Regions from separate parts of the Ruminococcus sp. 8Y-12 genome, predicted to be linked through region 1. Evidence: predicted binding sites of a transcription regulator. Region 1 holds the regulator's gene; each other region holds the start of a gene.
The links. Region 1 encodes Rex, which represses fermentation and respiration genes when NADH is low (regulators of the CRP and FNR family bind a similar motif). Its sites were predicted from a motif close to ATTGTTAANNNNTTAACAAT; they were not measured.
Positions count from the first base shown of each region.

Region 2: gap (type I glyceraldehyde-3-phosphate dehydrogenase) is a predicted target of Rex. The motif match lies at 2,498-2,517, and genes of this name have one in related genera.
Region 3: AC0THY_RS15285 (ureidoglycolate lyase) is a predicted target of Rex. The motif match lies at 2,136-2,155, and genes of this name have one in related genera.

Region 1 is NZ_CM176623.1:3,711,663-3,715,971, forward strand. Features, by position in the region: gene alr (alanine racemase) at 1-686, opposite strand, end outside; gene AC0THY_RS14725 (NAD(P)H-hydrate dehydratase) at 683-2,224, opposite strand; gene AC0THY_RS14730 (redox-sensing transcriptional repressor Rex) at 2,344-3,000, opposite strand; gene AC0THY_RS14735 (aspartate kinase) at 3,215-4,309, opposite strand, start outside.
Region 2 is NZ_CM176623.1:4,081,253-4,085,561, reverse strand. Features, by position in the region: gene AC0THY_RS16455 (glycoside hydrolase family 32 protein) at 1-1,453, shown strand, start outside; gene AC0THY_RS16450 (histidinol-phosphatase HisJ family protein) at 1,553-2,353, opposite strand; gene gap (type I glyceraldehyde-3-phosphate dehydrogenase) at 2,593-3,606, shown strand; gene AC0THY_RS16440 (phosphoglycerate kinase) at 3,765-4,309, shown strand, end outside.
Region 3 is NZ_CM176623.1:3,836,755-3,841,063, forward strand. Features, by position in the region: gene AC0THY_RS15275 (response regulator transcription factor) at 1-22, shown strand, start outside; gene AC0THY_RS15280 (sensor histidine kinase) at 39-1,484, shown strand; gene AC0THY_RS15285 (ureidoglycolate lyase) at 1,507-2,004, opposite strand; gene AC0THY_RS15290 (hypothetical protein) at 2,213-2,371, shown strand; partial or broken gene AC0THY_RS15295 (iron-containing alcohol dehydrogenase) at 2,365-2,463, shown strand; gene AC0THY_RS15300 (dehydroquinate synthase/iron-containing alcohol dehydrogenase family protein) at 2,501-3,133, shown strand; gene AC0THY_RS15305 (sugar-binding transcriptional regulator) at 3,135-4,088, opposite strand; gene ilvC (ketol-acid reductoisomerase) at 4,160-4,309, opposite strand, start outside.

The sequences.
Region 1 (4,309 bases):
TAGCAGGTAATCCCCGCCCGCACCATATCCATGTTCGCCTCCGGCATATCCAGGATTCCGGCGCTGTTGGAGCAGTGCTTTATGGGAATCTCAATCCCAACCTTCTGCAGCATATTTAAAAAGCGGATGTAGCGCAGCACCTGGGATCTGGCGTGGTTTTTATCCAACTCATCCGCCTTTGAGAAGTGGGTAAACATCCCTTCAATCTCAAGTCCGGGAAGCTGGCTGATTTTATAAATGGTCCGAACACTTTCCTTTGTGTCCGAAAAACCGATACGCGTCATTCCTGTGTCCACACCCAGATGTATCGGAAGCTTTCTGCCCGCACGCACGGCTGCCTCGGACATCTTTACCGCCATATCCATCTTAAAGACAACCGGCCGGATCTCCTTGGAAACCAGGGTGTCGTAATCCTCCTCAAACACATAGCCCAGAATGAGCAGAGGCTTGCGTATGCCCTTTTCCTTCAGGCTTACTGCCTCCTCCACGGTTGCCACTGCATATCCCCAGACATAGTCATAGTCCTCCAGCAGCCTGGCAATGGGCAGTGCTCCGTGTCCATATCCGTCTGTCTTGATCACTGCCGCAATCTTTGTATCAGACCGGATGTTTGACCTCATTGCCTCAAAATTCCAGGCAATTGCATCCAGGTCAATCTCTGCGCATATCCTGTTAAATTTTTTCATCGTCTTCTCCTCCCCGCGCCGCTTTCCTGTAACTTTGCGCAGGCTCTGTACTTATCTAATATTTCCGGCAATGCGCAGGCGATATCACCAGCCAACATCCCTCTGGCTCCCATCCTGCTCTCTGCCAGCTCTCCAGCCTTTCCGTGCAGATAAACAGCGGACTTTGCGGCCAAAAACGGTTCCATCCCCTGTGCCAGCAGTCCGGTCAGAAGCCCGGTCAGCACATCCCCGGAACCTCCTGTGGCCATCCCACTGCACCCCGTCTGGTTGATGCACACTTCCCTTCCGTCAGAGATTACGGTTCTGGCATCCTTGAGTACGCAGATCACACCGTTCTCCCGGGCAAAGCTTCTACAGGTCCCGATCAGGTCCCCTGTAATCTCCTGCTTGGTTCGTCCCGTCAGCCTGCACATCTCCCCCACATGTGGCGTCACGATAACCTGGCAGCTGCGCTTTTGTAAAAGTTCCTTTTCCCTGGCCAAAAGATTCAGGGCATCCGCATCCATAACCACCGGAACGCGGCTCTCGCGCAGTAATAACTCTAGAATCTCTCTCTTTTCTCCTGACATTCCGATTCCGGGTCCTATTCCCACCGCTGTGGGCCAGCTGCGCATCCCGTCCAGATCCGGCTGAAAGTTCATCGGATCATATGTACTCAGAAGAGCTTCCGGCAGAGCCACCTGCACGGCTGTCCGGTTGCATTCTTCCGTCATTACGCGTACAAGACCTGTCCCTGCCCTGTACGCTGCCCGGGCAGCTAAAATAGCTGCACCGCACATATTTTTCTGTCCCGCAACCAACAGGGCTTTCCCGTAGGTCCCCTTGTTGGAGTACGCCTGCCTGACAGGCAGCACGCCCATATCTTCCTCTGTCAGGCTATAGGTCAGTGGAACGTCCCGGCCAAAACCGTGCGCTGTAATCCCAATATCCCTCACGCACAGTCTGCCGCACATCTGTGATCCGGGATAGAGCGCCTGCCCTATTTTCTGATAGGCAAAGGTCACGGTCTCATCTGCTCTCACAGCCGTCCCCATCACTTTTCCTGTATCCGCCGAAACTCCGGAGGGAATGTCCACTGCGACAACCCGGGCGCCTGAGGCATTGATCTGCTGTATCAGACATGCGTACTCCCCCTTGATCTCCCTGGAAAGCCCTACTCCAAAGACGGCATCTACTATACAAGTATATTCATGCATATCCGTTTTCTTGAAAATATTCATCCCATAATTTTCGCAGATTTTCTTTTGAATCTTGGTTTCTTCTGTAAGAGATTCCTCTTTTCCGGCAAATACTACGGCAGTGTCTATGTTTTTCAAATACAGCAGCCTGGCGATGGCAAACCCGTCCCCACCGTTATTTCCGGAACCACAGACTACAAGGACCCTGTTCAGGTCAAAGCTGCCGTTGCACAGCTCCTCCACTACCGTAAGCGCAGCCCGCTCCATCAACACCAGGGATTCCACCCCATATTTCTTTATTGTTCCCTGATCACATCTTTTCATCTCTTCTGCATTTACCAGATATTCCAATTTATTCACCCTCTCTTCCAGATACTACAAAAAGAGTCTCTCTTCCTGCTGCACGTCACGGTCACCCTGCCCGGCAACGCAAAACAACGTATCAAAATGTCCATCCATTCTGATACGTGTGCTGCTTCTTACTTATTCAGTTTCTTTTCATGCTCTCTCTGATAGCGGTTTATATTGTAGGACAACTGCATCAGGCTTTCCGAGAGATGCACATTTTCTACAATCACGTCCTCCGGCAGCCGCAAATCCGTATGGGCAAAGTTCCAGATAGCCTTCACCCCATTTTCCACCAGAAGCTCGGCCATCTGGGCCGCATTGTTTCTGGGAAGGGTGAGTGCTGCGATCTGTATGTTGTGTTCCTTTACAAACTGGGGAATCTCATCCGTCATACGGATCTCTATTCCCCTCACGGTCACCCCCTGCAGCCTGGGATTTACATCAAAGATCCCTTTGATCCAAAATCCTCTTTTTTCAAACTTTACATAATTGGCCAGGGCCTGTCCCAGGTTCCCTGCACCCACGATTATCATATGGTAGGTCTTATCCAGGCCCAGTATTTTTCCTATTTCATTGTATAGAAACTTCACATTATAGCCATAGCCCTGCTGCCCAAATCCTCCAAAGTTGTTTAAATCCTGCCTTATCTGCGAAGCGGTCACCTGCATACGCTCGCTCAGTTCACCAGATGAAATCCTCTCTACGCCACTTTCCAGCAAATCGCCCAAATACCGGTAATAACGTGGTAGTCGTTTGACGACGGCTCTGGATATTTCCTTTTCTACCACTAGAATCACCCTCTCATTTCATACTTCGCAACAGGTCAGTCAAGCAGCCCTGTTACTGCATAAATCCATTTAATTCGCCTGCGGCGGGATATATGCACTCTTGAATTATGTTCTTACGATATGCGCAGTGAATGCACACACCTGCCTGACCTGTTACCATACTTTACAGGTCACTGCTTCTATTATAAGGAAATGTTAAAATCTTGTCAATCAATTATAACTGGATTGTTACAAATATATCATAAATTGCTCTGATTGCAGTCTCAAAATCCTCGTTTCTCACTCCAATGATAATATTCAGCTCACTGGACCCCTGGTCAATCATTTTCACATTAATGTTGGCATGTGCCAATGCGGAGAAGATACGTCCAGCGGTTCCCCTGGTTGCCCTCATACCCCGGCCTACCACAGCGATCAGCGCAAGATCCGATTCCAAATCTATAAAGTCGGGTTCCACAGCCCTGTGAATACCGGCCAGCACCTTCTGCTCCTTTTCCTCAAACTCGGACTGATGCACAAAGATTGTCATTGTGTCAATTCCGGAAGGCATATGCTCAAAGGAGATGCCGTTCTCCTCAAACACCTGGAGCACTTTTCTGCCGAATCCAACTTCTGCGTTCATCATATCCTTTTCAATATTGATTGCCGCAAATCCCTTTTTGCCCGCGATACCGGTAATCGTATACTTGGGCCTCCTGCAGGTGCTCTCCACAATGAGCGTTCCCTTATCTTCCGGGGCATTGGTGTTGCGGATATTGATGGGGATTCCCTCCTTGCGGACAGGGAAAATGGCATCTTCGTGGAGAACCGTTGCGCCCATGTAGGAAAGCTCTCTCAGTTCCCGATAGGTAATGGTCTCAATCACTTCGGGATTTTTGATAATCCGGGGGTCTGTCACCAGGAACCCTGACACATCTGTCCAGTTTTCATATATATCCGCCTTGATTGCCTTTGCCACAATGGACCCTGTCACGTCAGAGCCGCCCCTTGAAAAGGTCTTTACCCTTCCGTCCGCATCTGAACCATAAAATCCGGGAATCACCGCTGCCTTCACCTGCTCCAGGCGCTCGGACAATGTCTTGTCTGTCCTTTGTGCGTTAAAATTGCCTTCCCCGTCAAAGAATATTACCTCTGCGGCATCTACAAACTCGTAGCCCAGATAATTTGCCATAATAATACCATTTAAGAATTCTCCTCTGGAGGCCGCATAGTCTCTTCCCGCTTTCCCGGAAAAAGCATCGCGGATTACCTGAAACTCCTCCTCCAGAGAGAGTGTAAGCCCAAGTCCCTCTATAATCTCATAATAGCG
Region 2 (4,309 bases), 370 kb from region 1:
GGAAAACATTGCGAAGGCCCAGGCCGAGATCGAGGCAAAGAGGCCGCTGGCGGGCAAGGGAAAAATGCGTCAGAGATACCACTTTATGGGGGAGGAGGGGTGGATCAATGATCCCAACGGACTGATTTTTTTCAGGGGGAAATACCATTTCTTTTATCAGTTTAATCCCTACGACTCCTTTTGGGGTGCTATGCACTGGGGACATGCCGTGAGCGATGATATGCTTCACTGGGAGTATCTTCCTGTGGCGCTGGCACCCAGTGAGTACTACGACAACCACAGGGAGGGAGGGTGTTTTTCCGGAAGCGCCATAGAGCATGAGGGAAAACTATACCTATTCTATACAGGGACCACAAACTATGGGGATGGGTTTGTGCAGACACAGTGCATGGCTGTGAGCAGGGATGGGATACATTTTGAAAAATACAAGGGCAATCCCATTATTGAGCCGCCGGATGGGGTGGCAAAGGATAATTTCCGGGACCCCAAGGTGTGGGAGCATGAGGGCAGCTTTTATATGGTCTGCGGCGCAAAGCAGGACAATCTGGCAAAGGCTCTGCTGTACCGGTCGGGGGATCTGGAACACTGGGAATTTGTGAATGTGCTGGCTGAGAGCAGAGGGGAGTTTGGATACATGTTTGAGTGTCCGGATTTCTATCCTCTGGGTGACAAGCATGTACTGATGTTTTCACCCATGGGCGCTCATGAGCGGACTTGTGTCTATTTGGTGGGGGATATGGACTATGAGAGGGGGAAATTCTGCTATACTACCATGGGGGAGATTGACTGGGGCTTTGATTTTTATGCTCCCCAGTCCTTCCTGGACGCAAAGGGAAGACGGCTGATTGTGGGCTGGGCCAATGCCTGGGACTGGATGCCCTGGTGGAAGGACTGGGGGCCCACCTATAAAGAAGGGTGGTGTGGGGCCTTCAATATTCCAAGAGAGGTGAGACTCATGCCGGACAACACACTGCAGTTTGTGCCCATAGAGGAAGTCATCAGCCTCCGTTATGATGAAGATGAGCGCAGTGGAGTATCCGTTTTCGGGGAAGCAGTGGACATAACGGGTGGAGACGGGGTTGCCTATGAGGTAAAGCTGGTGCTGGATCTGGAGAGAAGCACGGCGGAGCGGGTGCTGTTTCATTTAAGATGTGGGGAGGGGAAAGAAACTGTGGTGTGCCTTGACCTGAAGCGGGGGGAGATGACCTTTGACCGGAGTAACGGGGACGGGTGGAGTCAGGGATGCTCCAGAAGTCCGCTCAATTTAAAGGGAAAGAGAGAGTTGGATATACATATATTGGCTGACCAGAGCTCCATAGAAGTGTTTGCGGGGCAGTACCAGACAAATCACTCCTGCAATGTGTTTGCGAGTTCAGCGCAGAATGGGAATTGGGTGAGTGCGGAAGGGGGGAGGGCAGAATTTAAGAGTATACGAACCTGGGGCCTCCGGTAAGTTTCAATTTCTACCAGGTCATTTCCGGTTTTGACCAGGTCATTTTCCAAAATGACCTGGTCAAAACCGGAAATGACCTGGTAGAAATGGGGGAAATTATTAAAACTTTATAAACTCAGGTTTTCTATTGCGAAATACCGTGTAATACCGAAACCCGCAGCCCTCTAACACTTCCCTCACCTTTCCAAACTCATACGCCAGCTGTTCCGGTGCGTGCCCGTCGCTTCCCACGGTTATGATCTCCCCTCCAAGTGCCCGGTATCTTTGCAACACGTCGGGATGGGGATTGGGATGTCCCAGTCCGTATTTGTAGCCAGCGGTATTCAGCTCTAGTCCGATTCCCCGGCTGACAATTTCACGCAGACCTTCGTCGATTAAATCTTTGTACTTTTCATAGGAATAAAATCGGTTTTGATTCGGACCATACCGCACCACGTAGTCGATATGCCCGTACACGTCTATATCGGAAAATGCCCTGAGATTTTCCGGAATGGTGGCAAAATATTCCCGGTAGCACTCCTCCTCAAGACGACCATTGTAAAATTGAGGATAATAGGGGTCCCGGCCTCCAACCACGTGTGAGGAACCAATGATAAAGTCAAAGTCCCACTCAGAAAGATATTCTGAGAGCTTTCCGGCCATGTGGGGTTCAAGCCCCAGCTCTATCCCAAAGAGTAGCTCAACCTTGCCCCGGTACTTGTCCCGGCAATCCATGATCTTCTTGCGGTAAGCTGCTGTATCTGTCTCAAAGAGAAGACCTTCTGAAAGAAACCCCAAATCCATATGTTCTGTGAAGCACATGGTGGTAAGTCCCAGAGAAATCCCCTTCTCAATCATCTGCTCCATGGGCGCTTCCGAGTCCGCGGAGAAAGACGAATGAATATGAAAATCTGCTTTCATTGCAGTACCTCCTTGTCCATTTCAAAAGAATCATATAGGATATATAGAAAAAAGTCCAGAAGTTTGTTAAAAATTGGTTAAACACAAATAAAAATATAATTTTTACTTGAATTTTTTGGACAAATTAGGTAGAATAGCAGATAGGTTGATGTTTCTTTAACAATCTAAGAGAAACTCAAAACTAATCTGCAGTTTTCGTGCAGATTACAAATATTTTTATTCTTAGGAGGAATCAAATCATGGCAGTAAAAGTAGCAATCAACGGATTTGGACGTATTGGACGTCTTGCATTCAGACAGATGTTTGGCGCAGAAGGATATGAAGTAGTTGCAATCAACGACTTAACATCCCCCAAGATGTTAGCTCACTTATTAAAATATGACTCATCACAGGGTAAATATGCTCTGGCTGAAACCGTAGAGGCTGGAGAGGATTCCATCACCGTTGATGGAAAGACCATCAAAATTTACAAAGAGCCGGATGCAAACAACTGCCCATGGGGAGATCTGGGAGTAGACGTAGTTCTGGAGTGCTCCGGATTCTATACATCAAAAGAAAAAGCACAGGCACACATCAATGCAGGTGCCCGCAAAGTGGTTATCTCAGCTCCGGCTGGAAATGACCTTCCTACTATCGTTTACAATGTAAACCATGAGACTCTGAAAGCAGAAGATACCATCATCTCTGCAGCGTCCTGTACAACAAACTGCTTAGCTCCTATGGCAAAAGCTTTAAATGACTTAGCACCCATCAAGAGCGGTATCATGTGCACCATCCACGCTTACACAGGCGATCAGATGACACTTGATGGACCTCAGAGAAAAGGCGATCTGAGAAGATCCCGTGCAGCAGCTGTAAATATCGTTCCGAACAGCACAGGTGCAGCTAAGGCAATCGGTCTGGTTATCCCTGAGTTAAACGGCAAATTAATCGGTTCTGCTCAGCGTGTTCCGACTCCGACAGGTTCTACTACCATCCTGACGGCAGTTGTTGATGGAACAGTTACTGTTGATCAGATCAATGCAGCAATGAAAGCAGCTTCTGATGAGTCCTTTGGCTACAACACAGATGAGATCGTATCCAGCGATATCGTTGGTATGAAATTTGGTTCTCTGTTTGATGCTACTCAGACTATGGTTCTTCCTCTGGATAACGGAACCACAGAGGTTCAGGTTATCTCCTGGTATGACAATGAGAACTCTTACACAAGCCAGATGGTTCGTACAATCAAATACTTCTCAGAGTTAGCTTAATTTAAAGAATTAGATCCAAGAAGGGTCCGGTCTGATTGGACCGGACCCTTTTCATCATATAGGGAAGTCCTTCATTAGTGAGGGATTTAGGAAGCTGAAGTGGACTTGTCCACTCTGTTAGGTATCAGTATAACGAAAAAGAATAGGGAGGCGTCAAAATGCTCAACAAGAAATCCGTAGATGATATCAATGTAAAAGGCAAAAAAGTTCTGGTTCGCTGCGACTTCAACGTACCATTAAAAGAGGGCCAGATCACAGATGAAAACCGTCTGGTTGCCGCTCTGCCCACCATCAAAAAGCTGATCGCGGACGGCGGAAAAGTGATTCTCTGCTCACATCTGGGCAAACCCAAGGGAGAGCCAAAGCCTGAGCTTTCGCTGGCACCTGTGGCTGCCCGTCTGTCTGAACTGCTTGGACAGGAAGTGAAATTTGCGGCAGATCCTGAGGTAGTGGGACCAAACGCAAAGGCAGCGGTAGAGGCAATGAACGACGGGGATGTGGTTCTCCTGGAGAACACACGTTACCGCGCTGAGGAGACGAAGAACGGAGAGGCTTTCAGTAAAGACCTGGCTTCTCTGTGTGAAGTGTTCGTAAATGACGCTTTTGGTACTGCACACAGAGCTCACTGCTCCAATGTGGGTGTGACACAGTATGTGGACACTGCAGTGGTAGGCTACTTAATGCAGAAAGAGATTGATTTCCT
Region 3 (4,309 bases), 130 kb from region 1:
GTACCGGAAACTCTATCTTTAGGCAAAGGAGCGTACAGATGAATATTTTTAAAAAATATTTCAACAGTCTTAAAGAAAAATACAGCCACAAAAGTCTTTTTTACGCTTTTACCATTTTCTTGTCCCTGCTCCTTGTGCTCTTTGGCAGCTTTGGAATCATCTCCTATCAGATTTTGAAACAAAGTGAAGAGACACGCATCCACAAGGAGCGCACCTGTCTGCTTCTCTCAACTGCTCTGGATGCCCAGACACTGGCCGGTACCAGGAATCAGGACTTTTCCTCAGCACAGTTTGAAACCTCTTTGCCAAAGGACTGCCTCCAGCTCTGGATCAAGGATGCCTCCAATAAGATTGTTTATTTTACGGATCAAAGCTCCCTCCAGCTTTTGGACAATATCTTTGAAAAAAGTCCCCACTGCGATCTTCCAGAGATCCATGGGGACTATACCGCCTCCAAAAACTACGTGTTCTATTCCATTCCGCTCTCCGGAGGCTGTACTCTTCAGTTTGCTTTTCCCAACGCCCCAGGCCGGCTTTCCCCATACCAAGCGCTTTTTTGGGGCGTCATTTTATCGTTAGTTTTGTCCGCTGCACTCCTCTTCTGGTACTTTACAAGACGTGTTTATCAGCCCCTGATAAAGATCGAACATGCCATCAACATGGAGGAGGACGGCGAACTTACCTTTGACCTCTCCTCCTCAGAGAACAGCGATCTGTATCCCCTGGCAGACAAACTAAACCGTATGTTTGAACACATCAAAAATCTGCTGAACCAAAAGTACAGCCTGGACCTTTTGTACAAACAGGCAGAAATCAATGCTCTGCAAAGCCAGATCAACCCGCATTTTCTCTACAACACTCTTGACTCCATCCGGGGGCTTGCACTGATGCAGAACTCTCTGGAAATCGCCAACCTCCTCAAATCCCTATCAAATATCTTCCGGTACAGCATCAGCAATAAACAAGATGTAGTCACACTGACCGAGGAGTTAAACCACTTAAATAATTATCTTACCATCCAGCAGTACCGCTTTCAGGACAAGTTTGAGTTTGTAACAGAATTTGACGAACCTCCTGAGCGGTTCCTTACCTGCCAGATTCCAAAGCTGACAGTACAGCCCATTGTGGAAAACGCTATCTTCCATGGCCTGGAGACAAAACGCGGCAGGGGGATCATTCATTTCTACATCTACCGGACTGCCTCCAGGCTCATCATTGAGATTAAGGACAATGGAAACGGAATGGACGATGAGACTCTGCGCAGACTCAATGAAAAGCTGAACTCCCCGGCTGATCCCAATGCTTCACCTGTAGGAGCCCACAGAAGCATTGCCCTGCAGAATGTAAATCAGAGAATTCAGCTCTCTTACGGGGACGACTATGGACTTACTATCTTCAGCACATTGAGCGTGGGAACCACTGTACAGATCCAGCTCCCCTATCTCCCCTCCTGCCAAGACGCAAAAACACCGCAGAATCCATAATGTTCTGCGGTGTTTTTGAGATTTAAAATTCTACCTGGACGACACAGTCCTCAAAGTTCTTTACCACAATATCGTTGTGGTAAATGCGTTCCGGCAGGCCAATCAGGATACTGGCCTGTTCGCTGTCTACGGGGTAAAGTACGTCATGCCAGGTTCCGGGATGAAGGCAGACCATCGTTCCCTTTGGAATGAGAAATGCCTCCGCCTCCCGGGCTGCAATCTCTCCTCCATTGGGCGGGGCGCACACCAGGACCACATCTGCGTCCATAGGCATTTGAATCTCCGCTGTGTAGTCATGGTACTCCATTCCTTTTACAATAAACTCCTCATTTTTTCTCACGGTCAGCGACGAACAGCAAAAAGTCTGCGGGGTGGCCGGGAACCGTATCCTATCCCGATAGAACTTGTGATACTCCCCCTCCAGGTAATATCCCCGGGGATTCATCATATCTGCATAGGTACCGTAATCTTTAAATGCTTCCAGGCTCAACGGCTTTGCCTTCACTTTTCTGGTTTCCATTGTAAAACCATCCTTTCCCTTTTTATTACCCAATACCCCATTCCAATCATTTCTTCTGTCTCTTACGCTAACATAACTCTTTTTTTTAGTCAAGAGTAACTATTCCATGTTCCTTGACTTATTTTAAAATATATGTTAATTTATTATCAGTTTTTTACATTTGTTAATCATTATTATCATTTGTTCTTAAGATGGGAGAATCAGAAAGATGAGCTATCGTGAACTATATCAGCCGGCCCACACTTTGATTGGCAAAGGCTGCATCCATGAAATCCCGAGATATATTGACAAAATATCCGGCAGAAAGGCCCTGGTGGTCACAGATCAGGGGCTTATCAAGAGCCGAATCCCACTGTCTCTATCGTAGAGGAGGCATACCGTTTTTATGCTCAGAATAACTGTGATTACATCATCGGGATCGGCGGGGGCTCATCTTTGGATGTCTCAAAAGCCATCAGCATCCTAGGCGCAAATGGGGGCAGCATCCTGGACTACAATGGCTTGGACAAGTCAAAAAAAGCCGGCGCCGCTCACAGCCTCCACCGGGATGGATGCTCTGACCCACGCCATAGAAGCCTATGTTGCCAAATCACATTTTCCGTTCACAGACGGCATTGCGCTTCAGGCCATCCGTCTGGTGGGGAAATCCCTGGAGCGCGCTGTCCGGGATGGCCATGACATTGACGCCCGGACAGATATGTGCTGGGCCGAATACATGGCCGGACTGGCTTTCTCCAACTCAGGTCTTGGCATGGTACACGCAATGGCTCATCAGCTCGGGGGCTTTTACAATACACCCCACGGAGTGGCAAACGCCATTTTACTTCCCTATGTCATGAGATACAATGCCCCTTCCTGCAAAGAACGATATGCAGATGTGGCCCAGGCTTTTGGTGCAGATATCTCAAAAATGACAGCAGACCAGGCCTCCAACAAAGCGATTGCTTACATAAAGGATCTATCCCGGCGAATATCCATACCTAAGCTAAGTTCCACTGCGTTCAAACCATCGGATGTGGTGACACTGTCTCTGCATGCCTTAGACGACACAGGGATGCCAGAAAATCCCAGAGAGGCATCCCTTGTAGATGTGCAAAAAGTCTATATGAACGCTTACTACGAGCAGTAGCCTACATTCTGTCCAGCCGGTTCAATACCCACTCGGCGGTATCTTCATTTGTGATCAGCACATTGACGATGCCGCCGTTTAACGCACCGCAGATAGACTCCACCTTACTGACACCCTGTGCTACGCCGATCCTGTATTCCTTTTGTCTGATCACATCCAGCGGAACCGCCATAGTCCGCTCATCCAGTTCTCTGTCACAGATGTTCCCGTGAATGTCAATGATATGGGAGCAGATATCCCCCACAGCGCCCATACCCAAGAGCCGCTCCATCTGCTCATACTCCAGGTAGCCGGCGCGCACCAGAGCGCTTCTGACTCCAAATGCCCCCATAGTGACCAACGCAATATTGGCATCATACCCATACTGCAAAATCTTTGCCATATGGTGATCTTCTCTGAGCATATCCACCATCTTCTTATTATCCAGCACCGCCGGAAGCGGAAGCAGGAAGGAGGAGCATCCCAGGGCCACTGAAAAGTTATCGGCGATCTCAGCCGTATACACCTTTTTGTTCAGGTTGCTTGTGCCTCCGCACAGCTGGACGGAAACCAGATCCTTCAGATCCTGACGTTCCATCAGAACTTTAGAGCATTCATAGATCGTCTCCCCCCAGGAAGTCCCGATCATATCCCCGTCCCTTAAGATACCGTCCAGGTATCTGGCAGCCTCAAGCCCCAGCCTGAAGAGCGCGTTACCCTCGGTTCCTCTCGGCACAATGATGACTTTCTTCAGCCCAAAGCGCTCCCTTATCTTTTTTTCCAGGACTGTCTCCACACTCAGGGGATCAATCACCTGTACCCTCACAATACCCGCCGCCTTTGCCTCATTTAAGAGTTTAGAGATGTAGGGCCGCGAGAGATTCAATGTCTTGGCCACCATCTCCTGGCTGTAGTCATTCTCATAATACAGCTTCGCCACCTGAACCAACAATTTAATTTTTTTGTAGTCTTCCATTTAACTAAGACCTCCAATTTCTTCTCAAAAACAGCGCAGAATAAGAATTCTGCGCTGCTGTCTGATATTCTTTAGTTGTTGATCAGCTTGTCCTCATCGCTCCAGCTATACAGCTTGCGAACCTCAGCGCCCACCAGCTCTGAAGGATGCTCTGCAGCTTTCTTTCTCATTGCACGGAAATGAGCCTGTCCGCCTGCGGGTGACATATCGAGAAGGAAGTC